Regions from separate parts of the Alteromonas sp. Mac1 genome, predicted to be linked through region 1. Evidence: predicted binding sites of a transcription regulator. Region 1 holds the regulator's gene; each other region holds the start of a gene.
What was found. Region 1 encodes LexA, which represses DNA repair genes until DNA is damaged. Its sites were predicted from a motif close to TACTGTATNNNNATACAGTA; they were not measured.

Region 1 (7,544 bases):
AGATCATCGCGATCAGGTGACTATTCGTGGACAGAACACTACTGCCGATTTCTTTGTTGATGGGCTTCGCGACGACGTTCAGTACTTCCGCCCATTATATAATTTAGAACGCGTTGAAATATTACGTGGTGCGAACGCACTTTTATTTGGACGCGGTGGCGGCGGTGGCGTGGTTAACCGTGTGACTAAAGTAGCCAGTACTGCGGAAGACTTCACCACATTGTCAGCAGGTATTGATACCTTTGGCGCTGGCTCTATTAGCGTAGATACCAATAAAGCCATAGATGCCAACAATGCGTTTCGTTTTAATGGTGTGTTCGACAGCATTGATAACCACCGTGATTTTAAAGATGGTGAACGTTACGCATTAAACCCTACCTATACATGGATGGCTAACGACGACACTACGGTGGTGGCATCTTACGAATACGTAAACGATGACCGTTTAGTCGATAGGGGGATTCCTTCATTAGATGGTGCGCCGCTGGAAGGCTATGACGATACCTACTTTGGTGATCCAGACTTCAACAATACTACCCTTGAAGCACATATTGCCCGCATTCGTGTTGATCATTCACTATCGCAAAATTGGAACTTGAACGGTACGGTTCAGTTTGCTGACTATGACAAAGCTTATCAAAACTTGTACCCCGTTAATTTTGATGCTGATGCAGGCACAGTCACGTTAGACGGATATCGTGATACTACAACCCGTGAGAACACGTTGGTTCAATTGAACCTTATTGGGCAGTTTGCCACGGGTGATATTAACCATACCTTGTTGACGGGAATGGAATACGGTAGCCAAGATACAGAAAATGCTCGCCGTGATGCGTTTTTTGCAGACAGTCAAGACGATCAAGTATCCTTCGTGTTTAGTGACCCACTAGTAATTCCTTCAATGACGCTGACCGACCCAGTAAGAGATCGTGCATCTGATGTCACCTTTACCTCAGCGTTTGTTCAAGATGAAATTAAACTTAACGATAATTGGATCGTGGTAGCGGGTCTTCGCTACGACAACTTCGATATCGATGTCGTAGATAGTATTGAAGTGGCTGACGGTGCAGATGATGGCAACAACGGTTTTCTATCAAGTTCTGATTCACAAGTGTCTCCGCGTGCAGGCTTAATTTACAAGCCAGCGGAATCAGTATCGATTTACGCAAGTTACAGCAAATCGTTTTTACCTCGTTCAGGTGATCAATTCCTTTCACTGTCGCTGACAAGCCAAGCGCTAGAAGCTGAAGAGTTTGAAAATAAAGAAATTGGCGTGAAGTGGAATTTATCTGACTCGCTTAGCGTGACAGCAGCGGCATTTGAAGTTGAACGTGAAAACGGCACAGCGCAAGATCCTAACAACCCGGAAGCGTCTATTTTAACCGGTACCGAAACCAAAGGTTTTGAAGTGCAGGTGGTGGGTAAACTTTCAGAACGTTGGGTAATCAATGCTGGTTACAGCAACCTTGATGGCGAAGAAATGGGTCGAATTGTAGATGGCACATTGGCGAACCGCGACTTAGCGCAGCTACCAGAACATATGCTGACGTTATGGAATCAGTATGAAGTAAATGATGAATGGCGTGTTGCATTAGGCGTGATTTATCAATCTGAGCAGTATGCTTCATTAAATAATACGGTTGAGCTACCTGACTTTGTTCGCGTAGACGCTGCACTTTATTACGACTATAGCGAAGACGTTAAAATTCAGCTAAACGTTGAAAACCTATTCGACGAAGATTATTTTCCGTCAGCACATAACGACAACAATATTGCCACCGGCGAGCCGCTTAATGCGCGTTTGAGTTTGCAATATAAGTTTTAGTCACGCTAAATAGTAGTGATATACAAAGCGGCCTTCATGGCCGCTTTTTGCGTTGTGGTTAGGTCAGTATAAAAAACATGCTTTGCAAAGCTTTGTGCTTGTCATTTCCTTTTAGGTGTATATACTTACAGGAACTGTATAGACAGACAGGTCTTTTATGCGCCCACTCACAGCAAGACAAACAGAAGTTCTCGAGCTGATAAAAACAACCATGCTCGAAACTGGCATGCCGCCTACCCGTGCAGAAATTGCCCGTCATTTAGGTTTTCGCTCTGCGAATGCCGCTGAAGAACATTTAAAAGCGTTGGCCCGAAAAGGTGTCATCGAGATTCTTCCAGGTACTTCCCGTGGTATTAAATTGAATATCCCACTTGAAGATGAAGCTCCTGAAGAAGAAGGGCTACCTCTTATTGGCCGAGTGGCTGCGGGCGAACCTATTCTAGCGCAAGAGCATATAGAATCTCATTATAAGGTCGACCCTGCCCTATTTCAGCCTCACGCCGACTTCTTGCTTCGTGTAAGCGGTATGAGTATGAAAGACATAGGTATACTTGATGGTGACTTGTTAGCCGTGCACCGCACTACGGATGTCCATAATGGGCAGGTGGTAGTGGCACGTGTCGATGAAGACGTTACCGTTAAACGCCTTGAAAAGCGTGGCCGTGAAGTGCTACTTCATGCTGAAAATGATGAATTTTCTCCTATTAAGGTCGACTTAGCTTCAGAGCCTTTTTCTATTGAAGGTATTGCCGTTGGTGTTATTCGAAATGCCGATTGGATGTAACTTTTTAGCTATTTAGTAAAGAAAGCGGCTTATAGGCCGCTTTTTTGTATGTTTACCATACCTTGCTTGCACAATAATCTTGTTTAAGCCTCAGAAATACCTTAGAGGCCAGTTGATCCGGTTCCCACATTTTATCTTCTATTTATGTCATCTTTTATAGTACTAACTACCGCTATGTCTGTTATCTATTCTGTTTGAAAAGCATTCAATATTACGTAACTACCTTTTGATTATAAGAAACTTATTACACTTTATATTCGTCGATTTCGTTCAAAATGAGCGTTTCAAACGGCCACATTAATTATCCTTATAACGCCCATACGCTGTGGCGTGATTCATTCCTCTTACTTACAACTTTTGATTAAAAATTAAACGCTGGAATTGTTTTTTCTTAGAAAAGACTAGACTTGTGCGTTTTATTGAGCAATTCTTATACTGTATTTAACAAAATAATAACAATAGCTGCAACTTTGCTTTACAACTAAAGCTGGGCAATTAAGTTAAAAGTTGGATTTCGGGTATCAGTTGCCAGAAGCGCAGCGCATTTATTGCGGTAATGCTTCTGTTATAACGGAGGTGTTGAGTGAAACGAGTAACGACACAAGCGGCGACACAAGCGACAAAGTGGCTTTACGGGCTGCCACTTTTGCTTACCTCACCACTGCTGTTTGCGGATGTAGCAACAGGTGAAGGCTCATCCATGAATTTACGTCGAGGCGCAACCGACATAAGTGGTCAAGTGTACGACCTTCATATGTTGATGTTCTTTATCTGTATCGCCATTGCCGTTGTGGTTTTTGGGGTTATGTTTACCTCAATGTACTTACACCGTAAATCCAGAGGAGCGAAGCCTGCTCACTTCCATGAAAATGTAAAAGTTGAAATTGCGTGGACAGTAGTACCTTTCATCATTCTTATTCTTATGGCTATTCCCGCCGCTAAAACCCTTATTGCGATGGAAGATACCAGTGAGCCCGATCTTACTGTTGTCGTTACAGGTTCTCAGTGGAAGTGGCATTACCGATACATGGACAGAGATGTTGAGTTCTATTCGTTAATGGCGACTCAGCGAGAACAAATTGAAAACAAATTCGAGAAAGGCACGAATTATTTGCTTGAGGTCGACCGTCCACTGGTGATCCCCACAGGGCAAAAAGTGCGCTTTCTTATTACTTCAGATGACGTTATTCACTCTTGGTGGGTTCCAGATTTTGCGGTGAAAAAAGATGCTAATCCAGGGTTTATTAATGAATCTTGGGCAAAGGTGAACGAGCCTGGTATTTATCGCGGGCAGTGCGCCGAGCTTTGCGGAAAAGATCATGGCTTTATGCCGGTAGTGGTTATCGCAAAAGAACCTGCCGAATTTGATGCGTGGATGAACGAGCAAGAAGAAGCCGCTCGCCAAGCGAAAGAAGAAGAGCAACGTTTACTGTCGATGAATATGTCGATGGATGAACTAATGAAGGAAGGTAAGCGAGTTTATAACGCCACCTGTGCAGCTTGCCATATGCCTAATGGGGAAGGGTTGCCCGGTGTATTTCCTGCGCTTAAGGGCAGTGAAATGGTACTTGAAGACCAAACTGCACATATCGATATTGTGTTGAACGGTAAAACCGGCACGGCGATGCAGGCGTTCGGAAAAATGTTAAGCCTAAAAGACATTGCGGCTGTGGTGACCTACGAACGAAATGCGTGGGGCAATAATACGGGCGATATGGTGCAGGCCAAAGATGTTAATGCTGTCGTAAATGGAAACTAGGAGTGCGTAATGAGTAAAGCAACTGATGTCATTGCGCCGGATACCGCGGCGCATCACGAAGATCATGACCATCATAGCCATATTCCAAAAGGAATAACTCGATGGTTGTTTACCACTAACCATAAAGATATAGGCACCTTGTATTTATGGTTCGCCTTTATCATGTTTTTAATTGGCGGCGCCATGGCAATGGTGATCCGTGCTGAGCTTTTTCAGCCTGGATTACAAATTGTTGAGCCAAATTTCTTTAATCAAATGACGACTGTACATGGTCTTATCATGGTGTTTGGTGCAGTAATGCCAGCCTTCACAGGGCTAGCAAATTGGCTGATTCCAATGATGATAGGGGCACCAGATATGGCCCTGCCGCGAATGAATAACTGGAGTTTCTGGATATTACCCGGAGCCTTCCTGATCCTACTTAGTTCGCTCTTTTTAGAGGGCGGCGGCCCAGCATTTGGGTGGACCTTCTATGCACCGCTTTCCACCACTTACAGTGGCGACTCTACGGCTTTGTTTGTGTTCTCGGTACATATCATGGGTATTTCATCCATCATGGGGGCGATTAACGTAATAGTGACCATTTTCAACATGCGTGCCCCTGGCATGACATGGATGAAAATGCCTTTATTCGTCTGGACTTGGCTTATTACTGCTTTCTTACTTATTGCAGTAATGCCGGTGTTGGCGGGGGCGGTCACCATGGTGCTGACGGATAAGTTTTTTGGCACCAGCTTTTTTGATGCAGCAGGTGGCGGCGACCCCGTTATGTTCCAGCATATATTCTGGTTCTTTGGGCATCCCGAGGTATACATAATGATATTGCCAGCCTTTGGCATTATCTCTCAAATTGTCCCTACGTTTTCCCGCAAGAAACTGTTTGGCTATGCCTCTATGGTATACGCCACAGGCTCTATTGCGCTGCTGTCTTTTGTGGTGTGGGCTCACCATATGTTTACTACCGGTATGCCGGTGTATATGGAAATGTTCTTCATGTTTGCCACCATGCTTATTTCGGTGCCAACGGGCGTGAAGGTCTTCAACTGGGTGGCGACTATGTGGCGGGGCTCCCTTACCTTTGAAATGCCCATGATGTTTGCCATTGCGTTTATCGTATTGTTTACCATTGGGGGCCTGTCAGGGTTAATGCTGGCTATCGTACCCGTCGATTTCCAATACCACGACACCTATTTCGTGGTCGCACACTTCCATTACGTGCTGGTAACCGGTGCCATCTTCTCGATCATGGCTGCGGTGTATTACTGGTTACCCAAGTGGACAGGAAAAATGTACCACACGGGGCTAGCAAAATGGCATTTCTGGTGCTCACTAGTGTCGGTGAATGTGCTGTTCTTCCCTATGCACTTTGTGGGTCTGGCAGGAATGCCACGTCGTATTCCTGACTACGCCTTGCAATTTGCTGATTTTAACAAATGGATAAGCCTAGGTGGATTTGCCTTTGGGTTGTCGCAGCTTATCTTCTTAGCGTTGTTGATTAAGGCCTGTAAGAAGCAAGGTGAGCCAGTATCTGCTCAAGTGTGGGAAGGTGCTGAGGGACTAGAGTGGGAAATTCCTTCTCCTGCACCCTATCACACCTTTGAAACGCCGCCTGTTGTTAAGTGAAAGTGAGATAAGCAATACAGGCAAAATAGTCGCTAAATTGTGGTGATGTATCAGCACAAAAAGTAGGCACGGGAGATAACCATGACACAAATAAATGCAAACAACAAAATGGTGATAAGACTCGTCGTTATTGTGTTTGGCATGTTTGGTTTTGGTTTCGCCCTAGTGCCACTATACGATGTGTTTTGCGATGTAACCGGGATAAACGGCAAAACCGAAAATACTGCAGCGGTATATGAGTTTATTGAAATAGATGAAAGCCGTGAGGTGACGGTGGAGTTTATCACCCGCACGAATACCGGTATGCCTTGGGAGTTTCGCGCACAAACTACCCGTATGAAAGTGCATCCAGGAGAGCTTAATACGGTGTCGTTTTACGTTAGAAACCCTGCATCTAACAACATGATGGCGCAAGCTATTCCGTCTGTTTCACCAGGTATGGCAGCGCTATATTTAAATAAAACGGAATGCTTTTGCTTTAATCAGCAACCTTTAAGTGCGGGGGCTGAGGCGTATATGCCCATGCAGTTTTATGTCGACCCACAGCTTCCTGAAGAAATTAGTTATTTTACTGTGCAATACACCTTGTTTGATGTGACCGCGCGCGCGAGTGATATGAAAACAAAACCGAATCCCTACATGGTCCCTCAACCTGAAAGTGGTAAATAACAGGTATTGGGATAAGGAGAGAGTAATGCAGCAAGAATATCAGAAATACTATGTACCAGCCCAAAGCCCATGGCCAATTGTAGGTGCGGTGGCGCTATTTTTAATTGCCGTTGGCGCGGGCAACTTTGTAATTGAAGCCACTAAAGGTGAATCAGGCTATGGAGGTTATACACTTCTCGCTGGGTTTGTCGTATTAATGGTGATGTTGGTTGGCTGGTTTAAAAACCAAATTGATGAGTCTATGTCTGGGCTTTATAGCGACCAATTAGGGCGCTCATACCGACAGGGAATGAGTTGGTTTATCTTCTCTGAAGTTATGTTTTTTGCCGCCTTCTTTGGCGCACTCTATTACGCCCGATTCATTTCAGTGCCTTGGTTAGGCGGTGCATCAAATAACGCAATGACTAACGAGGTGTTATGGCCCACGTTTGAAGCCATGTGGCCACTAGTCTCTACCCCTGGGGGCATCACTACGCAAGAAATGAGTGCTGTTGGTTTACCCACGATTAATACAGTTATTTTACTTATATCATCGGTCACATTGCACTTTGCTCATGTTGGTTTAGAGCAGAACAAACGCAAGCAACTCACCGTCATGTTAGGCGTTACTATCTTGTTGGGAATTGGATTTTTATTTTTACAAGTTGAAGAGTACGTTCACGCCTACCGCGACCTAGGGCTAACGCTACAGTCAGGCATTTACGGTAATACCTTTTTCATGCTGACGGGCTTTCACGGTATGCACGTGACGCTTGGCACCATCATTCTGATTGTTATGTTTTTTAGAGTGCTAAAAGGGCATTTTACTCCGCATAACCACTTTGCCTTTCAAGCCGGAAGTTGGTATTGGCACTTTGTTGATGTGGTGTGGGTGATGCTTTATA
Region 2 (7,544 bases), 1.3 Mb from region 1:
ATAGTGTACCTCAAAAATATTGGTGTAACCCCATAATGGCCTTAACAATTAGTAACGAATTAACCCAACTTATCGGTGCATTCACTTCTCGCTACTCGGGCAGTGGTAGTCTGCTGACCATACCTTATGATAGTCAATGGCCCTCACCTTGCTACTTAAAGCAGGGAGATGAAGGCGAATTGGTAACGTGGGAGCCTAAGCGCCAAAGTGATAGTCAGCATTCAGCGCTAAGTTTTAAAAATGTCGAAGAGGCATTGGACATTACGCTGGACGCAGATTTTTGTCAGTTCTTTACTCAATTTTTCAGTAATAATTTACCGGTAGTAGCTGAGCATGGGTCTTGCGAGCTATTGCAAGTTTGGAATGAAGAAGACTTTGAGCGGCTTCAACAAAATTTAATTGGTCACCTGTTAATGAAAAAGAGGCTAAAACAAGAGCCCACACTCTTTTTTGCATTAACCGATGAAGATGATTTTGTTTTAAGTGTGTTAAATAGCACTGGAGAAGTGGTACTAGAACAAGTTGGAAGACCACCTAAAAAAGTTATTTCGCCAAGCCTACCGGAATTTATCGCCACGCTACGACCTGAATAAGTTCCTGTGTCATGCCGTTTAGAATAAACACGGCGTGTCGTTGCCAATATAGGTGGTGCTGAAGTAGGTGGCACTGAAGGCGAGCAGCGTCATATATCCATTAAGTGGTTTTGCTGTAATAAGAGATTATGCTCTATTAACAAGGGCTTACTTGATAGATGCCTCTAGCCGCTGCTGTAGCATCGTCATTTGCTGTTCAAGCACCGCAACCCGCTTTGAAAGCGAGACAATTGTTTCTACGTCCTTCCCGTTAATAGATGCGGGATCAGATGCACCATTGGCAGCATTGAAATGTTTAATAGCTTCAATAGCCTCTGTTACCGATGCTTTAAAAGGCGCTTTTGCTCTAAGTAGTGCAACAGAAGGCGACGTCCCTTTTTGCACCATTTGCTGACATACAATCATTAATTTCTGCAGATTATTATTTTGCAGTGACATTTCGTTGGCCAATAAATTACAAGACGTTCAGCTTATCCATTTCAGCTTGATTTCGCTAGGGTTTTTAACCAATAATTTGTGTCAAACTGACCATTAATTAATGTAATAAACCATGCTTTATGATTTTAATCATCACTGATTTAAAATAAATTCATTAAAAACAATGCCTTAAATAGTTGGTCTCATTCTTGATTACCCTATTGCATATAACAAGACTATAAACGATAAAAATTAGAGGAAATCACATGAAATCGATTATCTTACCACTCGCATTAGCATCATCATTTTTACTTACCGGTTGCGTGGTATCGGTAGGTGGGGGAAGTGATAGCCATTACGGTACTGATGTAGAAGACCGAGAATACAATAACCGCAAACATATCTCGAACCTTGAAACAGGAATGAGCTATGAAAGCGTATTAAGAAAAATGGGTGTGGCTGATTTCAACGAGCTTTATGAAAAGCAAGACGGTACCTATCGCGTTTTGTTTTATCGTACACAAAGAACCATGGGTGATGGTATAACAACGAAAGATGAATGTACCCCAATAGTATTTAAAGATAGTGGCCTAGTAGGTTGGGGTGATAGCGCTTACCACCTAATGAATTGATGGTAACATTAATTTAACATCTGGGTGTTTTTACCGTAAAGTGACCATTAATTGGTCACTTTTTGCTTTCTGTGACTATAAATTCGTAGATTAATGAGGGCAGCACCCATGACAAACGACACGCTAACCGACAGCAAAGTGATGAATACACAAGGGGGTGATAATCCCATAGCCAACGAACCCAATGCTAATGAAGCATTGCAGCCACTTGTGTCTTCCCTTGAGGCTATTAAAGCAATTTACCTTGGCGTGGATGATTTGAAGGTTGCTGCCTCTATATTATTTAATGCGTACGTAGATGACCCACTTTTTACCGACATATTTCAAGCTGAAAAAGAAGGTTATGAGAGCCGGTTGCGTTCTGCTATCAGAGAAGAGTTAAACGCTTTTTGGGTAGCAGAACAGCCTATTGTTGGGTTGTTCGATGGCGAGCGACTACTCGCGGTTGCTTGCCTTACCGCGCCAGACGCTGCATTTGGTTCTGGGCGTTACTGGCATTGGCGTTTGCGTATGCTACTTACCGCTGGCCTTTTTGGCACAAAGCAAATGCTAGAAAAAGAAGAAAAAGTTCGCGCACTAGTCCCTGCGGTTAACTTTCATATGTTAAGTTTTATTGCCGTTCACCCTGATTATCAGCACCATGGGCTAGGTCATACACTATTGGGTGCTATCGACAGTGTGGTGGAAGAAGATGCTAAAAGTGAAGGGGTGGCCGTGTTTGTTACTATCGCGAAACATAAGCCCTTTTTTAATGACGATAGCTATGATGTGGTGGGAGAGCTAAGTCTATCTCTCGTGAAAGGAGAGGTAATGTTTAGGCGAAAGCCAGCATAAATAGTCACAAAAAATTGAGTAAATTAGGTTAGAATTTCACGTCGTTTTATCAACAAGGAAGTACGCTGATGCTAAGCGCGCAAGGAACTTGCCTGTGTGGGGCTATTAACGTTGTTGCAGAGAACATTAATCCTAAATTCACTGTTTGCCATTGTGAGTCTTGCAGGCAGTGGGGCGGTTCGGCGCTGTTCGCATTACAATGCGGTACGCAGGTCAAATTCGAAGATACAACTTCTGCTGGTGATAACGTAAGCATTCATCAGTCGTCAGAATGGGCTTCTCGCGGTTTTTGTGGCAACTGTGGTTCCCATCTGTTTTATAGGCTCAATGAGACCGGCGAGTACAATATTCCTGTCGGTATATTTCAAGCACTAGATGGGTTAGAAATGGATATGCAGTACTTCAGCGATCAACGCCCACACTATTATTGCTTTTCTAATAAAACGAAAGAAATGACCAAAGCTGAAATCATGGCGTATTTTGCTCAAAAGTTTTAAGTTACTTGTAGGCAACGCAAGCTATCTGACATCTCAACATTTAATTCTTGGTATTTCTTCCCAGCGTGTAGTGGCTCTTTTCGTTAAAAAGTCCCTTTTCATGGCAAATTTTTGTTGAAAGCCCCTAGCGCCAAAATGCATCGTGTTTCTGCCGTACCTTGCATTGGTACTATCAAGTACAGCCATTAATGCTGCGTTATCCGTACTGGGCGAAAACAAATCGTCTTGGCGATTTGTCTCGTCGCGAATGTCCAACAGACCCACCCCCACTTTGTAATACCGCACTCCTGGAATAAACAGTTTATTGAGCGCTTCAGATGCTGCGTGAATAATATGCCGCGTATCATTGGTAGGCACAGCAAAGTTAGAAAGCGCCGATTGCTTTACATACCTGCCATCGTCATGAGGCGAATTTGCCGCAAAGAAGGTGGCGCTGTGAGCGAGGGAGTGTTGAGCGCGGAGCTTTTTAGTGGCTATTTCAGCGTGGGTTGCTAACGCTGCTCTTAATTCATCTTGTGTGGTCACTCTATTTCCAAAACTACGGGTGCTGTAAATTTCTTTTTTTGCAGGTCTTATTTCATCCCATGCCAGTCGTAATTCACCTTGAAGTTCTCTAACGGTGTTCTCCAGTACGATAGAGAAATACTTACGCATTTTAGCGGGGGATTGTTGTGACAGTGTATAGGCATTATTAATGCCCATGGCCATCAATCGTTTTTCCAAACGCCCACCAATACCCCATACATCTGCTACTGCCATTCGGGATAATAATGCCTGCTTTTCCTGTGGCGTATTAATAACCGCTGAACCTCGAAAACCGTCTAGCTTTTTTGCAGCGTGATTAGCGGCTTTAGCAAGGGTTGGAGTGGGACCAAATCCAACACCCACGGGAAGCTTTACCTCGCGCCAAATGGTTTTTCTTATCTCATAGCCAAGGGCCAGCCATTCGCTATCATTTAGGCGTGGCGAAAAGCGCATGAAAGCTTCATCAATACTGTATTCGTGCAATTCATCACAGAATTGCGCCATCACAGAAAACATTTTTGAAGACACGTCTGCGTACAACTCATAGTTAGACGAGCACACAACAACCCCAGCTTTTTTGGCTTCCTCTTTGACCTGAAAGTAGGGAACGAACTTTTTAAACCCTAACCTTTTGGCAATAGGGCAGGCCGCGACCACACAGCCATCATTATTGCTCAAAACCATAACGGGTTTGTTTCGCAGGTTAGGGTTGTAGATTTTCTCTACTGATGCATACATGGACGTGACATCTACCAGCGCAAACACTACTCACCTCCTAGTCGGTGGGAAAGCTTTTTGTGAAGCCTAATAGAGCGCGTTACCACCCCCTCTATTGAAAACTCATCGCCTTCTTTTAAAAAGTAGGGTTTGTACAATGAGGATGAAGAGCGCAGGCAGCCGTGGCGTTTGTCTACACGCTTACACACGAACTCGCCGTTTAAGGTCGCCACAATAATGCACATGTCTGAAATGTCTTCAGCCCTTGAGACAATCAGCAGGTCGCCATCGTGAATGCCATCGTCCATCATCGACTTGCCTTGTGCGTAGCCAATGAAAGTAGCAGCCGGTTTATCGATAAGGAGGGAGTCTAGACTTAGGCCTAGCTCTGTATATTCTGCTGCTGGCGATTCGAAGCCTACGATGCCCGCTTGTGCAGTGATAGGGATAAATTTAAGCATACACTTCTAAAAAAGATACTGGTTATTTATACAGTATTCTAGTGAAGTCTTTTTCCGTGATCAATCAAAGCAACAAAAATACTTTGCTTTAGTGCGCTTGAAAACGCCTTGGCAATCATCATTCGAAATGAGGATCTCTTTCAGCTGCATGTGAAGCAAGCAAGGGATAACCAATAAGCTGATTCTGTAGGGTGATTTTTAAGCTATATTTATAATGCAAATACACAAGGACCAAGAGTGTTGTAAGCGGTATTGGGCCACTTTTAAATACCAAATTTAAGGGAACTCCATGAAAAAGCTATTATACGGTGCAATAATTATTAGCGGCCTAATTTCGATAGTCGCTTGTACAAATCAGACATTACAGTCCAAAAGCGCAAAAGTACTCTCAACTGAACTCAAAGCAGTTTCACCTTCACTAATTTCACGGCAAGTTTTGCTTGGAAACCCAAGTCGCTATCAGGGCAGAATTAGCCCAGATGGTAATAAAATGAGTTTCAGAGCGCCGGTCGAAGGCGTAATGAATCTTTGGGTGGCCGAACTCGGGGATATCGCTAACGCCAAGCCGATGACCCAAGATACAGGGCGCGGAATTCCCACTCATTTTTGGTCATTAGACAGTCGACAGATTTTTTTCACTCAAGACAAAAATGGTGATGAAAACTGGCATCTCTATCGAATTGATATTGATAGTGGCGAGATAGCAGATTTAACGCCCTATGATGGGGTACAAGCCGCCCAGATGAAACAAAGCGAACATCATCCGGGTGTAGTCATAGTAGGAATGAACGATCGCGATCCTAAGTGGCATGATATCTACAGCGTAAATGTGGCAACAGGTGAGCGTACGTTACTTGAGCAGAATGATGGCTATGGGTATTACGAACTAGACAATGACTTGACGATACGCCTTGCGGTAAAGTCCGCTGCAGATGGCTCAAATCAAGTGTTTAGCAGATCGAATAACAAATGGAACCTGTGGTTTAGTATTCCATTTTCAGATGTACAAACCACCACTATTCTTGGCTTTGATAATGAAAATCGCGGCATATATATGCTCGATACCCGAGAGCGTAATACCGCAGCTCTTGTGTATCTCCCAATAGGGCAAGATACGGTTGAAGTAACGCCAGCGACGAAAAAGTAGATGTGTCTAATGTGTTATTTTCTCCTCGGGACCATCGACCTCTAGCGTATGCGTTAAATTACATTCGTCCTGTCTGGTACGCTATTGACGATACGTTTACCAAAAAGATCAGTCAATTAAACAGCCAACTTAGTGGTGGTTCCCAAGTGTTGGCACAAACATTAGATAACTCCCTCTGGACCGTATTTACCGATAACAGCAACCAGTCACCCGTCTACAAAGTATTTAACACCATAGAGGGCACATTAAACGATTTATTTATCACTCAACCAGAAATCGACACTCTTCCATTATCAACTATGCACGGCGTCGTTATCCCTTCTCGGGACAACTTAGACTTAGTGAGCTATTTGTCGTTGCCTTTGACTTCTGACCCAAATCAAGACGGTATAGCTGAACATGCTTCTCCAATGGTATTACTGGTCCATGGGGGTCCTTGGGCTCGGGATGAATTTGGTTTTGGTGCTATGCCCCAATGGTTAACCAATCGTGGCTATAGCGTTTTACAAGTTAACTTTCGCGGCTCGACAGGGTTCGGTAAAGACTTTTTAAATGCTGGGAATAAAGAATGGGCCGGCGCAATGCATGATGACTTAATCGATGCAAAAAATTGGGCGGTTTCCCGCGGTATAACAACAACAGATGAAGTGGCTATTATGGGAGGAAGTTATGGTGGCTATGCCACATTGACCGGCCTGACATTTACGCCTGACGCCTTTAAATGCGGAGTAGATATTGTTGGCCCGTCCAACTTAGAGACCTTACTTAATTCTATTCCCCCTTACTGGGAGAGTTTTCGCCAAATATTTTACCAGGCCATTGGCGATCCTAACACTGAAGAAGGTTTAGCCCTGTTAAAGTCACGTTCCCCCATCACTCATGTAGACAAAATCGTCAAACCCTTGCTTATAGGGCAAGGTGCAAACGACCCAAGGGTGAAACAAGCAGAATCTGACCAAATTGTAGATGCAATGAAAGAGCGCGATATTCCAGTCACTTATGTACTCTACCCTGATGAGGGACATGGTTTTAATAAGCCGGAAAATAACCTTTCATTTTTTGCCGTTACTGAAGCCTTTTTGGGCGCTTGTTTGGGAGGCAGGATAGAGCCCATAGGCGATGATTTCAGTAACTCAAGCATAGAAGTCATTCATGGTGCTGACTTCATACCCGGTTTAGCTGAGCATTTATCCACAATAAATAACGACTAAGCCTTTCCACAAAAGAGGAGTCTTCGCTCCTCTTTTCATGAGCGCTTAATTTTACGTGCAAACTAACTAAGCTCAATACTAAAGTGAGCCATGACTTTCTCATGTTGATGTAAATTTGTGCAATTCTTCTCTTGAACGAGATTCTCGTTTCGAATGACAGACGCCACAAAATTCGCAATTGGTCATAATGACGACAAGCTTTGTACGACATTTCCTACAAAAGTGTAGGAAATGTGGGTTTTTTTTCGTGGTTTATATCTAGACTAAAGTCTAATGCCATTGATTTTTATGGCTTTTTTATTTTTAGATCATATTAACTCCTTATTTTCTCCTTAATTTATTGTAATTCTGACTAGCGGGAATTCTTGGTAGGGATATTATTAATGGCGTCACAGGGAAACACGATGAGTCAGGATGATTTTAAGGACAACCTTGGACAACTTAAGGAAGAGAATCCCTTAACAGGAGTGAGGGGAGAGGGAAAAGCAGGAAGCATCACAGGGATGATTA
Region 3 (7,544 bases), 240 kb from region 1:
GTTTAGGAAAGTGGTATAGCGAAAATCAGGGTGCGGCTATTGGCAAGTCGTCACCATTCAGAGATTTAGAAACACCTCATGCAGCGGTTCATCGTGCTGGTGTAGCTGCTATTAATGCAAAAGCAGAGGGTGATACTTCAACACTAGAAGCTAAAGTGATTGAAATGGAACGCTCTAGCGAGAAAGTAATGCTGCTATTAGACAAGATAGTGAGCTAACTTGTTTTCTCATATACCTAAATGCGTTTGAAGAGGTATAGACTAAAAGGCTTATATATTGAGCGATGCTTCAATACCCCCTAGCCCCAATGAGGTTGCTGACTTAAAAGCTCAAGTAAAATTACTTGAGCGACAGCTTAAGCGCCAAAAGATAGCGCGGGCAAATGCTGAGTGGTTTTTAGAAAGCTACTCAAGCGATGCCTATTCGGCAACGCAAGCCTTGCGTAAAGCATTGCATGAATCAAAAAAAAGAGAGCGAGAATTAATCTTTTTGAATCGCTCTGCTTCCCACCTTAAAACTTCCGATAGCGGGGCGAGTTTCATTTTCTCCGCCATTGAGTCAGCAGTAGAGTTCAGCGATGCCTTTTGTGGTTTAGCCTTCATTACCAAAGCCGGGAAAGTGGTTCAAGGAGATGACAACAAAATTTGGCAAGTAGAAAATGGTTGGGTTGAAGCCAGCGATTTTGCCAAGGTTATGTTAGATGAGCTGCCACTGTCTGTAACCGAAGATTATAGCCAATGGTGTGTAAATATCGTTGAAAGGCCAGATAATCGTGAAGAGGCTTACGTATTACATTTCATGCAGAACTTGGGCAATGGCGAGCAGGCATGGCTAGCACTATTGACCCAAAACAGCGAACTAGACGAAGAAATGTTGTATGTGCTTGATGCAAATAAGCACTATCTACAATTTGGCATAGGCTACCGAAGTTCTAAACACGAAATTAAGCATCACAAAGCCGCCCTATCCTCGATGGAAAAAGACCAACGCTATCTGCAAGAAAAGCTAATAACCGCAGATAAAATGGCCATGTTAGGTCAGTTGGCGGCCGGTATTGCCCACGAAATTAATAATCCGATTGGTTATGTACGTAGCAACACCTCGGTGGCTGGCGATATCTTTAAAGATTACCAGAGTGCTTTGTCTGAAATAAAGGTACTTTGTGAGGATGCGGGGGGAGAAATAGAAGCCCGCTATTTAGCGCTTGAAAACACGTATTCATTAAAAGATAGTGCCGAGGCTATCTCTGAAATGTTTGAAGAGTCCTCAGAAGGTATTGAAAGAATTATCGATATCGTAAAAGCGCTAAGAGGGTTTTCCTATCCTAGCGGTGGTAAGCGCGTAGCCATTAATGTTGCCGAAGCGATAAGCTCAGCCTTACGAATCACAAATAACCTGCACAAGTATAAAAATAAGGTCATATTCACGCCTCCTGAAACCGATATCGAAGTACTAGGCAACGCTGGGCAAATACAACAAGTACTCATCAACTTACTTACTAACGCCATCTATGCCACAGATGAAGGAAAATGCATTAAGTTTGATGTTGAATCCCTAGAAGGCGAGGCGGTCATTACGTTGCAAGACGAAGGCAAAGGTATGTCAGAGGAAGTCATTGGCAAAATGTTTACCCCCTTTTTCACCACTAAACCACCTGGTGATGGCACCGGCCTTGGTATGTCTATTTCACTGACTATTATTGAAGAACACGGCGGCCAGTTTGAAGTGACCAGTGAAATCGATAAGGGCACCACAATTAAGGTACGCCTGCCACTGGCGTAATCTTTTTATTCGTATAATCTTCATTATTACCGAATTCTTTTTCTACTTTAGTATTAATTGTTACCATCATCGTCTACCCTTTTAATGAATTACCGATGAATAGGGCTCTCCTATTTACTTTGATACCACTATAGCAATGGATTTTATTAGTGAAGAAAAATCAGTCTGTTACCCAACGCGAATACAAATTCCCTTCTCACTACCGCCTTATCTCTTCCACTGACAAACGGGGTGTCATACAACACTGCAATGACGAATTTGTAGAGGCAAGTGGGTACAATCGAGAAGACCTGATAGGAAAAAACCACAACATTATCCGTCATCCGGATATGCCCTCAAGTGTGTTTAAAGAAATGTGGCGAACTTTAGAGTCGGGTCAAAGTTGGGCTGGACTCGTTAAAAATAGAAGAGAAAACGGCGACTACTATTGGGTGTCAGCTTTTGTAACTCCTGTGTACGAGGGCGGACAAGCGGTGGGTTATGAGTCAGTTAGGGTTCATGCCGCCGATGAAGAAATAATACGAGCGTCCGCTATATATGCCAGGTTGTCTGCAGGGAAATCGCCAATTCCCTTTGCTGCAAAGCTTGGTCAAACACTTTCACCCATGTTACCCATGATAGTGGTAAGTTTATTATTATTGGTAGCAATTGGTTTTACCGCGGGTTTGGTGCCCCTAGGTGTTACTTTCATTGCGCTACTGATTATGATGGCGTGGCAATCGGCAAAAAGTCGGAGCTATTGGCGGGAATTTCTTTCGTTAAGCCCTGCTAGTTATAGTAATGAACTCGTGGCACAAACGTATTATGCCGATGTTGATTATATTGCTCAGGCTAAGTTGGCGTTGGGCTGCGAACTCGCGCGTACGCGCACGGCGTTGACCCGCATCAAAGATGCATCTGTGGGGTTAGAAGATATTGCGGTTTCAACTCACAGCCAAGCCGAGCTAACCAGCAAAACGATTATTCAGCAAAATCTTGCCACCCAGCAAATTGCCACAGCGGTAACTCAAATGAGTCAGGCTATTCAAGAAGTGGCTGAGCGAGTAGAGAGCAATGCTGTTAGTGCCAAAACTGCCGCAACTAACGTACAAATGGGTAACCACAAAGCTGAAGAAGCGATGCAGGCTATACTGTCATTAAAAGGCGCGGTGGAGTCGATTTCCGATACGGTTACCGAGCTTGCCCAATCCACCAGTGATATAGGCGAAGCCGCTAGCATCATTTCTAGCATCGCTGATCAAACAAACCTGCTAGCACTTAATGCCGCTATAGAAGCCGCCCGCGCTGGCGAGCAGGGACGCGGTTTTGCTGTTGTTGCCGATGAAGTTCGTACCTTGGCTTCTAAAACCCGGGTGTCCACCGATAAAATTCACAATATCATTCAAGAGCTTGTTGATAGAACAGAACGGGCCGTAAAGGTATCTTCAGAAGGATTGGTGTCTGCTGAACACGGTAGTGCCATTGTTGAAGAAACCCGAGGCGCGCTACAAGAAATCAATAATGCGGTAAGTGGTATTGCCTCAGCTACCGTAGAAATGTCTTCTGCTGTAGAAGAACAAAGTACCGTGGCTGAGCATATTAATCAGCAGCTGGTCGATGTTGCTGATAGTGCAGAAGAAACGCAGAAGTCTTCAGAAGCCACGCTCAAAGTGGGTCGAGATCTTCGTGACACCGTAAATCAAGTTAACGGGTTAATTGCTCGTTTTAACACGGATAAACGCACAGGATAATCTGTGCTGTTTATTTTTTAGCGTGCTTTTAACCATTTTCTATTTACGTTCGTTCCACTTAAAAGCACGCCGAGCTTTTCTGCTATGCCTATCCGTTGGCTTTAAGCTTTACTACGTCGGCACTCTCATCTTCTAGTACACTCTGTGCTGTCGCGCCTTTAAAAATCTTGCTCACCTTGTCTTTATTTTTCGACAACATAATTGTGAGTTCTTCAACAATGCTATCGTCAATGCCTAAGCCCTTTGCTTGAATGTATTCAGCAAGGTTGTCGGCAGCGTCGAGCATCTTATCGTACTGATCTGCTTCTTTTTTATCGGTAGTTACCAATTTTTCTACCCCTTTGTGCGTGACAACATACTGTGTGGTAATGGCCATGGTAGGTCCCCTTAAATGAATAGACAACAAAACTGTACAATATTTAACTGGATAAATAAACAGTATTTAAAGTTTTTTGATATTATTTTTTTACAACTTAAGTATAGTGACCAAGTACGCTTGGATGTATTTTAAAACGTACGTTGGAAAACAGCTTTCACATCGTCATGTCTATATCCAAAAATTTACCGGTTTCGTTCACATTGGTTGCAGCCTGTAGCTAGTTATACAGCCACGAAGAACAGTAAATTTATCACTAGGCACAAGAGTCTTTCTTGCTAGAGCGTGAAATCGAGTGCCGACATTCGGCGTGATATGGGTGACTTAGATACAAAGAGGAAGTAATGAGTTCTTCAATTGAGCGTGATATTCGCACTATTCAATCGATAGAAGCTGTACCACATATAATGAAAATGTTATCAGATGTCACTGGTCTTCGCTTTATCTGCGTAGCCAGAGTGACAGAAGATAACTGGACAATGTGCGCAGTATATGACCAAGTGAACTTCAATTTAATTCCGGGCGATCAACTCGATATCAAAACAACGTTTTGTAGCCAAGTCAGAAAATCTACAAAAGCCATCGTCATTGAGCACGCAAAGAAAGATGATGTTTATCGCCAAAGTGAAATTCCTAAGATGTATGGCTTTGAAAGTTACTTTTCATTTCCCATTTACAACAAAAACGGCGATTTTTTTGGAACATTATGCGGCTTAGATCCACGTCCTGCAGTTTTAAAAACAGATAGGATTGAAAGTCAAATTAAGTCGTTTGCTGAGTTAATATCGAGGCAAATGGAAGTTGACGATCGTTTAGCTGCGGTTGAAACCGATCTCATCAGCGAGCAAGCTGCCGCTAAATTGCGAGAGCAATATATCGCCATTTTAGGCCACGATTTAAGAACACCTTTGTCGGCACTTAAAATGGGGGTCGACTTTCTTGTTGATCACGCCAGCGATGCGACTTCCCAAAAAGTACTGGCCCGAATGGATAATAGCGCTAAACGTATGACGCGGCTCATTAGTGACGTGATGGACTTTACGCATGGTCAAATGGGCAAAGGTATTCAATTAAACGTTAAACCAGCAAGTGATTTAAAAAGTGTACTAGTACACACCGTAAGTGAACTTTCGGGCCTGCATCCAGACCGAGAGATACTTGCGGATATCATTATAGACGGCACATTTTCATGTGACCCAGAGCGTATCAGCCAGTTGCTGTCTAACTTGCTGATTAATGCGATAGTGCATGGCGATGCAGCGCAACCTATCAAAGTCATGGCGAATATCGAAGAAGAAACACTGACATTAAGCGTATCTAACGGAGGCACTCCAATAAGTGCGGATGTCATAGATAAGCTATTTCATCCATTTTGGCGAAACGAAAACAACAAAAAGACCGGTGGATTAGGTCTAGGATTGTTTATCGCCTCGCAAATTGCGGAAGCCCATAAGGGGAGTCTGATGGTGCATTCAGATGAAAATGAAACCGTGTTTTCATTTAAGGCAGCATTGTAAGCATGAAGGTTAAGCCTCGCGCTTAGCCTTTTTAACGTCTACGAACCCCGCTACCCCCCATCATTTAGCGTATCTAGCTAAATTTCATCAAAACACGTACAAATGTAAAATTTGCTGGTGATTAATGCTTGTACAAAAGCGGGTATGTGCGTATAATCCGCGCCCTTACAGCCACCCTAACTAGGTTCCTTGTCTCTATACAGTCTGGCTGTACTGTCGAGGCTACAACCGTAAGGAGCAATAATGCGTCATTACGAAATCGTATTTATGGTTCACCCTGATCAGAGTGAACAAGTACCTGGTATGATCGAACGTTATACCACTATTCTTAAGCAAAACGATGGTCAGATTCATCGTTTAGAAGATTGGGGCCGTCGTCAATTGGCATACCCAATTGAAAAGCTGCACAAAGCCCACTATGTATTGATCAATGCTGAAGCGACTGCTGAAGCTGTTGACGAGCTGGAAAATGCTTTCCGCTACAACGACGTTATCTTACGTAACATGGTAATGCGCACTAAAAACGCTGTAACCGAGCCTTCTCCTATGACTAAAGAAGAGCGTCGTGAGCGTCGTGACGATTCTGCACCTCGTACAGAGCGCGCAGAAAGAAGACCTGAATCCACTGAAGATAACGCTTAAGGAGATCACCCATGGCTCGTTTTTTCAGACGTCGTAAATTCTGCCGTTTCACTGCAGATGGTGTGACTGAAATCGATTATAAAGATATCGCTACTCTTAAGAATTATATCACAGAGAGCGGTAAGATTGTCCCTAGCCGTATCACTGGTACAAGCGCAAAATATCAGCGTCAGCTGTCTTCTGCGATTAAGCGCGCACGTTTTCTTGCGTTGCTTCCGTACACTGATTCACACAAGTAATTTGGCGTAATTAAGGGGTAGTTAAGATGAACATCATCCTACTAGATAAAGTCGCCAATCTTGGCGGTCTGGGCGACCAAGTAGCTGTTAAAGCTGGTTACGCTCGTAATTTCCTGTTTCCACAGGGTAAAGCAGTTCCTGCAACTAAAGCGAACGTTGAAAAGTTCGAAGCACGTCGTGCTGAACTTGAAGCGAAAATCGCTGAGCAGCTTGATGCTGCTAATGCACGTGCTGAAAAACTAAATGAACTAGCTGAAGTAACTCTTGCGGCGCCAGCTGGCGACGAAGGTAAACTTTTCGGTTCTATCGGTACGCGTGACATTGCTGATGCAATCACTGCAGCTGGTGTTGAAGTAGCTAAAGCGGAAGTTAAACTTCCTACTGGCACACTTCGCGACACTGGCGAATATGACATCGACTTACAACTTCATTCTGATGTAACCACTTCTATTAAAGTGATCATCATTGCTGAAGCATAAGCGCTGACGTATACGAAAAACCGCTCTTATGAGCGGTTTTTTTATGTCTGCACGCTTTATATCTGCATGCACCTCAACGCTATACACTTCGCTGCTTCCTTTATAAAAATCACCTTACATTTCTTATTTGCCGTATTTGTCGTTTTCAAGGTTTGATACGTCTTCTACATTTTATCTCTTACACCAATATGATCTTCACTCAATCCGCTGCCAACATGTAACGATTTATTAATTATTTCGTTAAATTAATGATAAATCACGACCATTGGTCGTCGACAAGCTGCTGTTTTTTTCAGCATTCAGCGAAAATGTCGGTTAACCCATAAATTGTTCTTAATATAGCTTTAAACTTTTCCTGTCATCCTTGCGACCTATAGTAATCCAAACTACAAAAAGCATAGTGCTTCATTATGGACATTACACGTGCAGCAATAAAAAATGCGTCAGGGGTAGGAATTGGCATCGCAATATTGGTTTTTCTTGGGCTATATAGCTTATTTAATTTGCCAGTTCAGCTTTTCCCAGACATCGAGCGCCCTAATATCAATATTCAAACCTCTTGGCGAGCAGCGTCTCCACAAGAAATTGAGTCGGAAATAATAGAGCCACAAGAAGAAGTGCTTCAGGGAATACCTGGGTTGGTCTCGATGAATGCGTGGTCGAATCAAGGGAATGCATGGATAAATCTCGAATTTAGTTTGGGTACAGACATGCAGAAAACCCTTATTGAAGTGATAAGCCGCATGAACAGAGTGCCGCCACTGCCTAGAGATGCACTG
Region 4 (7,544 bases), 130 kb from region 1:
TCCATTTACTCGATTTCCAAAACATATTGATGCTTCACAACAAGCTGCGCTAGCCCAACTAGGCCAAAAAGCCATTACCACCAGCGTTTTCCCTGCTTACCAAGCATTTTATGACTTCATGGTTGATGAGTATATTCCTGGCGCGCGAGCCGCCATTGCTGCTAACGAATGGCCTGATGGCAAAGCTTATTACGCTAACCGCGCCAAGCACTACACCACCACAGATATGAGCCCCGAAGACATTCATACTCTTGGCTTAAAAGAAGTAAAGCGTATTCGAGCTGAAATGCAAAGCGTGGTAGATAGCCTTGAATTCGATGGCAGTATTAATGAGTTCATTACCTTTTTACGTGATGATCCTCAGTTTTATGCCACCAGCGCAGAAGAGCTGCTTAAAGAGGCCTCATTTATTGCGAAAAAGATGGACGCAAAATTACCATCGCTCTTTGAATATTTACCTCGTACGCCTTATGGCGTTGCTCCTGTACCCGATAGTATCGCCCCGAAGTACACCACGGGTCGTTATATTCACCCTAGTCGAGACGATCAACCCGGTTACTACTGGGTAAATACTTATGCGCTAGATAAGCGTCCGCTTTATGCCCTTCCAGCTCTTACCTTGCACGAGGCTGTGCCTGGGCATCATTTGCAAATATCTTTAGCGGCGGAATTAGAAAGTTTACCCATGGTACGCCGTAACACTTATATTTCAGCTTTTGGTGAAGGTTGGGGTTTGTATTCTGAATTCTTAGGGATTGAAGCGGGAATTTATGAAGACCCCTATGATAATTTCGGTCGCTTAAGCTACGAAATGTGGCGCGCGTGTCGCCTTGTCGTAGATACCGGCATGCACACCATGGGATGGAGCCGCGAAAGAGCTGTTGATTTTATGATGTCCAATACGGCTTTGTCAGAGCATAATGTGAATACTGAGATAGACCGATACATATCATGGCCAGCACAAGCCCTATCTTATAAAATTGGTGAAATTAAAATAAAGGCGCTACGTGAAAAGGCTGAGGTTGCGCTAGGTCAGCATTTCGATGTACGTAAATTTCACCGAGCAGTTTTAGAAAATGGTTCTGTGCCATTATTCATTTTAGAACAAAAAATTAACCAATTCATAGAAGAACAAAAGGCGGCAAGATAATGATATTTGCATTCGGGATCATAGGACTACTTGTCCTGTTTTTGATTTATCTAGCGCTTCGTGTGCAAACGCTACAACGTGAACTTACGCTTACGCGTTCATCTGCAAAACAAAATGGTAATAAAGTTAACCATGCTTATAAGAATTTAGTGCTCGTCACTGATGCGCTAGAAAAAGCGTATGCTGCTCGTATCGAAAGTGCTTATAAAAGCCGCCTGATAAGTCAGCAACAACATACTGCTCTTATGCCGCTTATGCTTAACTTCTCTAGTATTGTAATGGCGTGCTGTGAAAAAGGCGCTACGTTAGAAGAAGCATTAGATTCTGCATTAAGCAGCACCGAGGTATCACAAAGCGATGTGCGAGACGTGATTAAAGAAATGCCTGGCCCCATTCGTATGGCTTGGTCTAAAAACAGCGCTGATGGTTTTATTGCAGCCTGCCAATTAATAACTAGCTCGGTGGGAGGTAACACTAAAAAAAGCCCTGCTAGCAGCGATGCCAGTACGGCGTAATTATTTAAGCATTTTTTTCAAATAGTTAGATGTCCTCACAGCCTTAACTATTTCACCCATCTTGAAAAGACAAACCTCTACACTATAATACTGTACAAATATACAGTATTATAGTGTTATGAATATTCCTATTTCACCCATTAATGAAGTTCGTTCAAAGGCAGCGCTTTTTGATAAGCACCCTCATATATGGCGAGCTCGAGAGAAGCCTGTAAGCGAAAACAAGTTTTTGCTGGGTAATCTTATATTGGATGAAGCCCTGCACGGTGGTATCGCCACATCAGGCGTCGTAAGAGTTGCGTCATTAACGGGTATTGGGGAAATCACGCTTTTCAAACATGTTTTAACTACGCATCGCACACACAAACTACGTGTATTTATAAAACCACCCGCCCAGCTCCAAGCGCCTTGGTTAAGCAGCTTAGGCGTAGACTTAGAACAAGTCATCGTCGTGCTTCCAAAAACAGATCAAGAAGCCTTGTGGGCAGCAGAGCAATGCTTAAAAAGTGCAGCTTGTCATTGTGTATTGCTTTGGAATAACACCATGGATGCAAAAGCTGCTCGGCGTTTGCAAGTGGCGGCGTCGCATAACGATACGCTGTGCTTACTGTTTACTTCCCCTAACCAACAAAGGGCTTCTTTTCCAATTACCCTAGATTTAAGTCTGCATCTTCGTGATGCGCAATTGGTTGTTAACATTATTAAACAGCGTCATGGATGGCCCGTATCCGATATCGTGATCCCCCATTCATGGACCCCTAACAATCGCGCCATTCAATCAGCCATGCAAAACAATAAGAACACCGAGCCAGCATTACACTCGGTGATTTAATGATGCTATGGGCTTACTTTTACTGCTATCAGTTAACTCTTGATTCCCATAAAAAAGATGGCGGCTTCACAGACGGTGATATACCTACTGTGGTTTATCACGAACAAAGCAACCAAGTAGTTCAAGCTAATTCTCAGGCTATAAACGAAGGTGTTGAATGCGGTCAAGGGCTTGCACAAGCGGCTGCGCTTTGCCCTCACGTGCACATTCTAGCGTTTAATCGCGAAGCTGAAAAAGAGACCCTTCTATTTCTTGCACATCGGTTATACCCACTCGCTTCAGACATTGTGATTGAAGCTCACAACGCCATTGCTATTCGACTAGACAATTTACTGCAGTATTACGGTGGTCTTGACGCTTTATGGCATGTACTTACAAACGAGCTACATTCTACTGGTATTCACTTTTATTTCGCCACTGCATGGGGAGTGGATGCAGCACGCCTTCTCGCTAAAAATAAAACCAATCGCTATACCGATAATAAAGAAAACATAACTCTGTTATTGTCACGCTGTAAGCTAGAACAAACTGCCCTTGATTCGAAAACCATTGCCACACTTGCTAAAGTCGGTGTTAGACAGGTAGGCCAACTACTTAAACTTCCCGTCCATGAACTTGGGCAACGATTTTCAAACGATACTATTCGCTATTTAACCGCACTGCGGGGGGAAACCTTTCCCAAATACGTTTTATTCAGGCCATCGATAAGCTTCAAGCAGTTAAAAAATTTATCGTTTGAAGTGGAAAACACTCAACACTTATTGCCGAGCATTAAAGCGCTACTAATTTCGTTAGAACACTACTTACGCGCACGCAATTTACTCACGTCATCTATACTTTTTCAGGTGCATTTTAGAGAAGCAGAGCCTTTATCTATAGCGGTTAATGGTGCTATGCCTTTTGCCACGCAGAAAGACTGGTTAGCGCTGGTTGAGCTTAAAGTTGAGTCCCTTCTACTGCCCGAGCCCGCTATCGCTATATCCCTAACCTGCCAGCAATTTGAGCCCATTGAAAACGATGGGAATGATTTTTTTTCTCATCGATTTACCTCAGTGGCACAAAAGCAACTTGTTGGAAGGTTAAAAGCCAAATTAGGCGACAACAGCACGCTTCACCCTAAAGCTGGAAACAGTCATACTTTTGAAGGCATGACAGTCAATCAAGTAGAGGAAACTACACCTGCTTATACCGCTGATATCATTCCGACATTTTTGTTTGAGCGCCCCATGCCCCTAAATCTACCAACACGTATTTGCTTTGGCCCTATACGACTTCAAACGCAGTGGTGGAGTAGCGCTGCTAGCCAGAAAGATTATTTTATAGCAGAAACTAATCACGGTGTACGCTTGCTCGTCTTTAAAGATGTAAATGCCTGTTGGTGGACACAAGGCGTATACAGCTAATGTATAGCGAACTTTTCTGTCAGAGCCACTATAGCTTTTTAACAGGGGCATCTTCGCCTGCACAGTTAGTGACTACCGCCTCTTTTCTTGGATACGAAGCGTTAGCGATTACCGATGAATGTTCTGTGGCGGGAGTGGTGCGAGCTTATGCTGAAATTACACAGCAAAAACTCCCTATTAAGCTCATTGTCGGCAGCTATTTCCGCTTCGATGATGCATTGTCTTTTGTATTACTTTGCCCCAATAAAGCGGCATATACCGAGCTTTGTCGCATAATTACAAATGCCAGAAGACGCAGCCAAAAGGGTGAGTATCAACTTGCAGAGTGGGACTTGCGGACCATTCGTCACTGCATTTTTATATGGCTTCCCAATACTCAGGAAGAAAAAAATAATTACTGGGCGACGTGGCTAACCAGTCAGCCCAATATAAAAACATACGTAGGTGCGCAACGTTTACTTGATGGGTATGACCATCATCGATTTGCGACTTACACACAACTACAGGAAAAATTTGAGTTTCCTGTAGTGGCGTGTACTGGTGTGCTTATGCACCATGTAGATAATCTTCCACTTCAACATGTTCTTCATGCCACCCAAGCACATACGCAAGTAAGTAAATTGGGGCGAGCAGCATTAAGCAATGCCGAGCGTAGCTTGCGTACCGTTTCAAAATTAAAAAAACTGTTCCCTGAAAAATGGATTTCCAATGCCATTGATGTCGCGAGAGGCTGCCTGTTTTCGTTAGCAGAACTACGCTACCAATACCCTTCTGAACTTATCCCCCAAGGTACATCGCCTACTATCTATTTAAGAGAGCGTGTAGAAGCAGGCATAAAAGTGCGTTTCCCGGATGGCCTGACCGATGCGCTGAGGGCACTTATTGAAAAAGAGCTTTCACTCATTCGTGAACAAGAATATGAGTACTTTTTCCTGACCATTTACGACATTGTACAGTTTGCTAAGGCGCGCAAAATTCTCTATCAAGGCAGAGGTTCTGCTGCTAACTCTATCGTGTGTTATTGCTTAGAAATTACCGCCGTTGATCCACGACAAATTAATGTTTTGTTCGAACGCTTTATTTCTAAAGAACGAAACGAACCGCCTGACATCGACGTAGATTTCGAACACCAACGTCGTGAAGAAATTATCCAATACATTTATGAAAAATATGGCAGGGAAAGAACCGCCATTGCTTCTACGGTTATCTGCTACCGCTTTAAATCAGCGTTTAAAGATGTAGGTAAGGCCTTGGGCTTCAGCGAGTCGCAATTAAGCTTTGTGATGAAGCAAATTAATCGCCGAGACAGTGTCATTCCTTGGCAGTCTCAACTCGCGAATTTAGGGCTCGACCCGGTGAATGAAAGGGTAAAACTTCTAGTTAGTATCACCGAGCAATTAATGGGTACCCCTCGCCACCTTTCTCAACACGTTGGTGGCTTTGTTATTAGTTCTGGGCCATTGTATGAGTTGGTCCCTGTTGAAAACGCCGCTATGCAAGAGCGCACTATTATTCAGTGGGATAAAGATGATATTGAGACGCTAGGGCTGCTTAAAGTTGATGTGTTAGCACTAGGCATGCTAAGTGCTATTCGACGCACTTTCGACTTACTTAACAAGCAATTCCCTGTCGATATAGATATTCCTTTCATTACCAAATTAGGCGATGACAAACAGGTTTACGATATGATTTGTCAGGCTGATACCGTGGGCGTATTTCAAATTGAATCTCGCGCACAGATGTCGATGCTACCTCGTTTAAAACCTCGTCGCTATTACGATTTAGTGGTGCAAATAGCCATAGTAAGACCAGGCCCTATTCAGGGTGATATGGTGCACCCTTATCTACTACGACGGCACAAAAAGGAAGCAATTACCTATCCTTCTGAGGAAGTGAAAGAAGTACTGTTGCGCACCATGGGCGTTCCCATTTTTCAGGAACAAGTGATAAAACTTGCTATGGTAGCTGCTGGCTTTAGTGGCGGTGAAGCAGATCAACTACGCCGCGCGATGGCTAGCTGGAAAAAAGATGGCCGTATTTTTGAGTTCAAAGAAAAGCTGATAAAAGGCATGGTATCACGCGGCTACGATGCCTCTTTTTCAAATAATCTATTCGAACAAATTAAAGGCTTTGCTGGCTATGGTTTTCCAGAGTCGCACTCAGCATCCTTCGCCGTGTTAGCTTATGTGTCTAGCTGGTTAAAGTATTATTTCCCTGTAGAGTTTTATGTTGCCTTGTTAAACAGTTGGCCAATGGGCTTTTATTCACCTTCACAACTGGTACTAGATGCTAAACGTCATCATATTGCCGTACATGCGCCTTGCGTGAATGCATCAAACTACGAACACTTGATTGTTGAATGCAAAGACGAGAAGCAAATTCAGCTTGGCCTAACACTTGTAAAAGGCTTAAACGAAAAGAGTGCAAACCTTATTGTTAGCTGCAGGCCATCTGCAGGTTATAAAAATATAGAGGCTGTGCGAACCCTCGCCATACGTTCTGACGAGCTAGAAGCATTAGCTAGTGCAGATGCTTTTAGAGCTATTGCAGGTAATCGCTATCAAACACGCTGGCGGCTTATGGACAAGCAAGCCGATTTACCACTGTTTGAAAATACTAGTAACGAGGACACTTTTAATACTGCCCCGAGCGTAGCAGAAACCTTAATTGAAGATTATGCTTCTATAGGGCTTTCGGTTAACGATCACCCTGTGGCACTGCTGCACAGAGAGCGAGAGCTAGGTTTTATTACCCCAGCTAAAGCTTTACGCCAAAAGCCCCATAAATCAATGGTAAAAATACTTGGATGCGTGACTGGGCGACAAGCGCCAGGCAGTGCGGCAGGGGTTACTTTTCTAACGCTAGAAGACCATACCGGAAATATTAACGTTGTCGTATGGCAAGCGACCTCGCGCGCCCAGCATAAAACCTTTTTAAAAGCTAAACTTATGCAAGTTGATGGTATTATTGAGCGCTCTAAGGAAGGGGTTATTCATATTATTGCGGGAAAGTTAATTGACCGCACTTCATGGCTAGAGAATATCTCTATGCCATCTAGAGATTTTCACTAAGTCCAATTACGTATATACACTTCGCGCAGGCTTGGGTATTTTATTATCATAATGAGTAGGAGTATGGCATGAAGCAGGGGTTGTTTTGCCTTTTACTGATATGGATTAGTACAGCGGCAACTGCAGAAAAATTTATCGTAGGCTCACAAAATATAGAGTATTACCCCCATTATAATTTTTCTTCACCTATTGATAAGGGTGTTGGCTGGGCAATACTTGAAGCTTTTTCAGAAGCATCTGGTCATGAGTTTTCGTACCTAACCATGCCTATTCGGCGTCTTCAAATGGAAATGCTTAAAGGACATGTGGACTTTGTGTATCCCGATAATCCAGGTTGGTATAACGATGTCACTAAGACCAAAGAAAAATACTTCTCGATTGCACTTACCCGCGCTGTTACAGGTACTTTTGTTAAACCCAAAAATGTAAATAAAGGTATCAGCTCCATCAAGAGAATTGCTATGCCTCTTGGTTTTACTCCAGTGAATTGGCAAACAAGATTAGATCAAAACCTTATTAAAATAGTTTCCATCTCTGATACTTTTGCAGGCTTGTCCTTGCTACAGCTAGAGC

Region 2: AV939_RS04980 (LexA family protein) is a predicted target of LexA. The motif match lies at 4,693-4,712, and genes of this name have one in related genera.
Region 3: AV939_RS18515 (YebG family protein) is a predicted target of LexA. The motif match lies at 3,934-3,953, and genes of this name have one in related genera.
Region 4: imuA (translesion DNA synthesis-associated protein ImuA) is a predicted target of LexA. The motif match lies at 1,754-1,773, and genes of this name have one in related genera.

Annotation. Positions count from the first base shown of each region.
Region 1 is NZ_CP013932.1:4,606,757-4,614,300, reverse strand. Features, by position in the region: gene AV939_RS19585 (TonB-dependent receptor) at 1-1,825, shown strand, start outside; gene lexA (transcriptional repressor LexA) at 1,983-2,609, shown strand; gene coxB (cytochrome c oxidase subunit II) at 3,193-4,368, shown strand; gene ctaD (cytochrome c oxidase subunit I) at 4,378-5,991, shown strand; gene AV939_RS19565 (cytochrome c oxidase assembly protein) at 6,073-6,660, shown strand; gene AV939_RS19560 (cytochrome c oxidase subunit 3) at 6,686-7,544, shown strand, end outside.
Region 2 is NZ_CP013932.1:1,186,657-1,194,200, forward strand. Features, by position in the region: gene syd (SecY-interacting protein) at 36-593, shown strand; gene AV939_RS04955 (hypothetical protein) at 741-1,031, opposite strand; gene AV939_RS04960 (DUF3192 domain-containing protein) at 1,277-1,642, shown strand; gene AV939_RS04965 (GNAT family N-acetyltransferase) at 1,751-2,476, shown strand; gene AV939_RS04970 (GFA family protein) at 2,545-2,973, shown strand; gene AV939_RS04975 (Y-family DNA polymerase) at 3,007-4,263, opposite strand; gene AV939_RS04980 (LexA family protein) at 4,263-4,676, opposite strand; gene AV939_RS20350 (TolB family protein) at 4,966-5,823, shown strand; gene AV939_RS20355 (alpha/beta hydrolase family protein) at 5,826-7,034, shown strand; gene AV939_RS04990 (hypothetical protein) at 7,439-7,544, shown strand, end outside.
Region 3 is NZ_CP013932.1:4,368,226-4,375,769, reverse strand. Features, by position in the region: gene AV939_RS18530 (methyl-accepting chemotaxis protein) at 1-218, shown strand, start outside; gene AV939_RS18525 (sensor histidine kinase) at 277-1,782, shown strand; gene AV939_RS18520 (methyl-accepting chemotaxis protein) at 1,932-3,512, shown strand; gene AV939_RS18515 (YebG family protein) at 3,601-3,888, opposite strand; gene AV939_RS18510 (GAF domain-containing sensor histidine kinase) at 4,233-5,405, shown strand; gene rpsF (30S ribosomal protein S6) at 5,649-6,047, shown strand; gene rpsR (30S ribosomal protein S18) at 6,059-6,286, shown strand; gene rplI (50S ribosomal protein L9) at 6,313-6,765, shown strand; gene AV939_RS18490 (efflux RND transporter permease subunit) at 7,176-7,544, shown strand, end outside.
Region 4 is NZ_CP013932.1:41,015-48,558, reverse strand. Features, by position in the region: gene AV939_RS00215 (DUF885 domain-containing protein) at 1-1,150, shown strand, start outside; gene AV939_RS00210 (hypothetical protein) at 1,150-1,665, shown strand; gene imuA (translesion DNA synthesis-associated protein ImuA) at 1,784-2,497, shown strand; gene AV939_RS00200 (Y-family DNA polymerase) at 2,497-3,900, shown strand; gene AV939_RS00195 (error-prone DNA polymerase) at 3,900-6,971, shown strand; gene AV939_RS00190 (hypothetical protein) at 7,040-7,544, shown strand, end outside.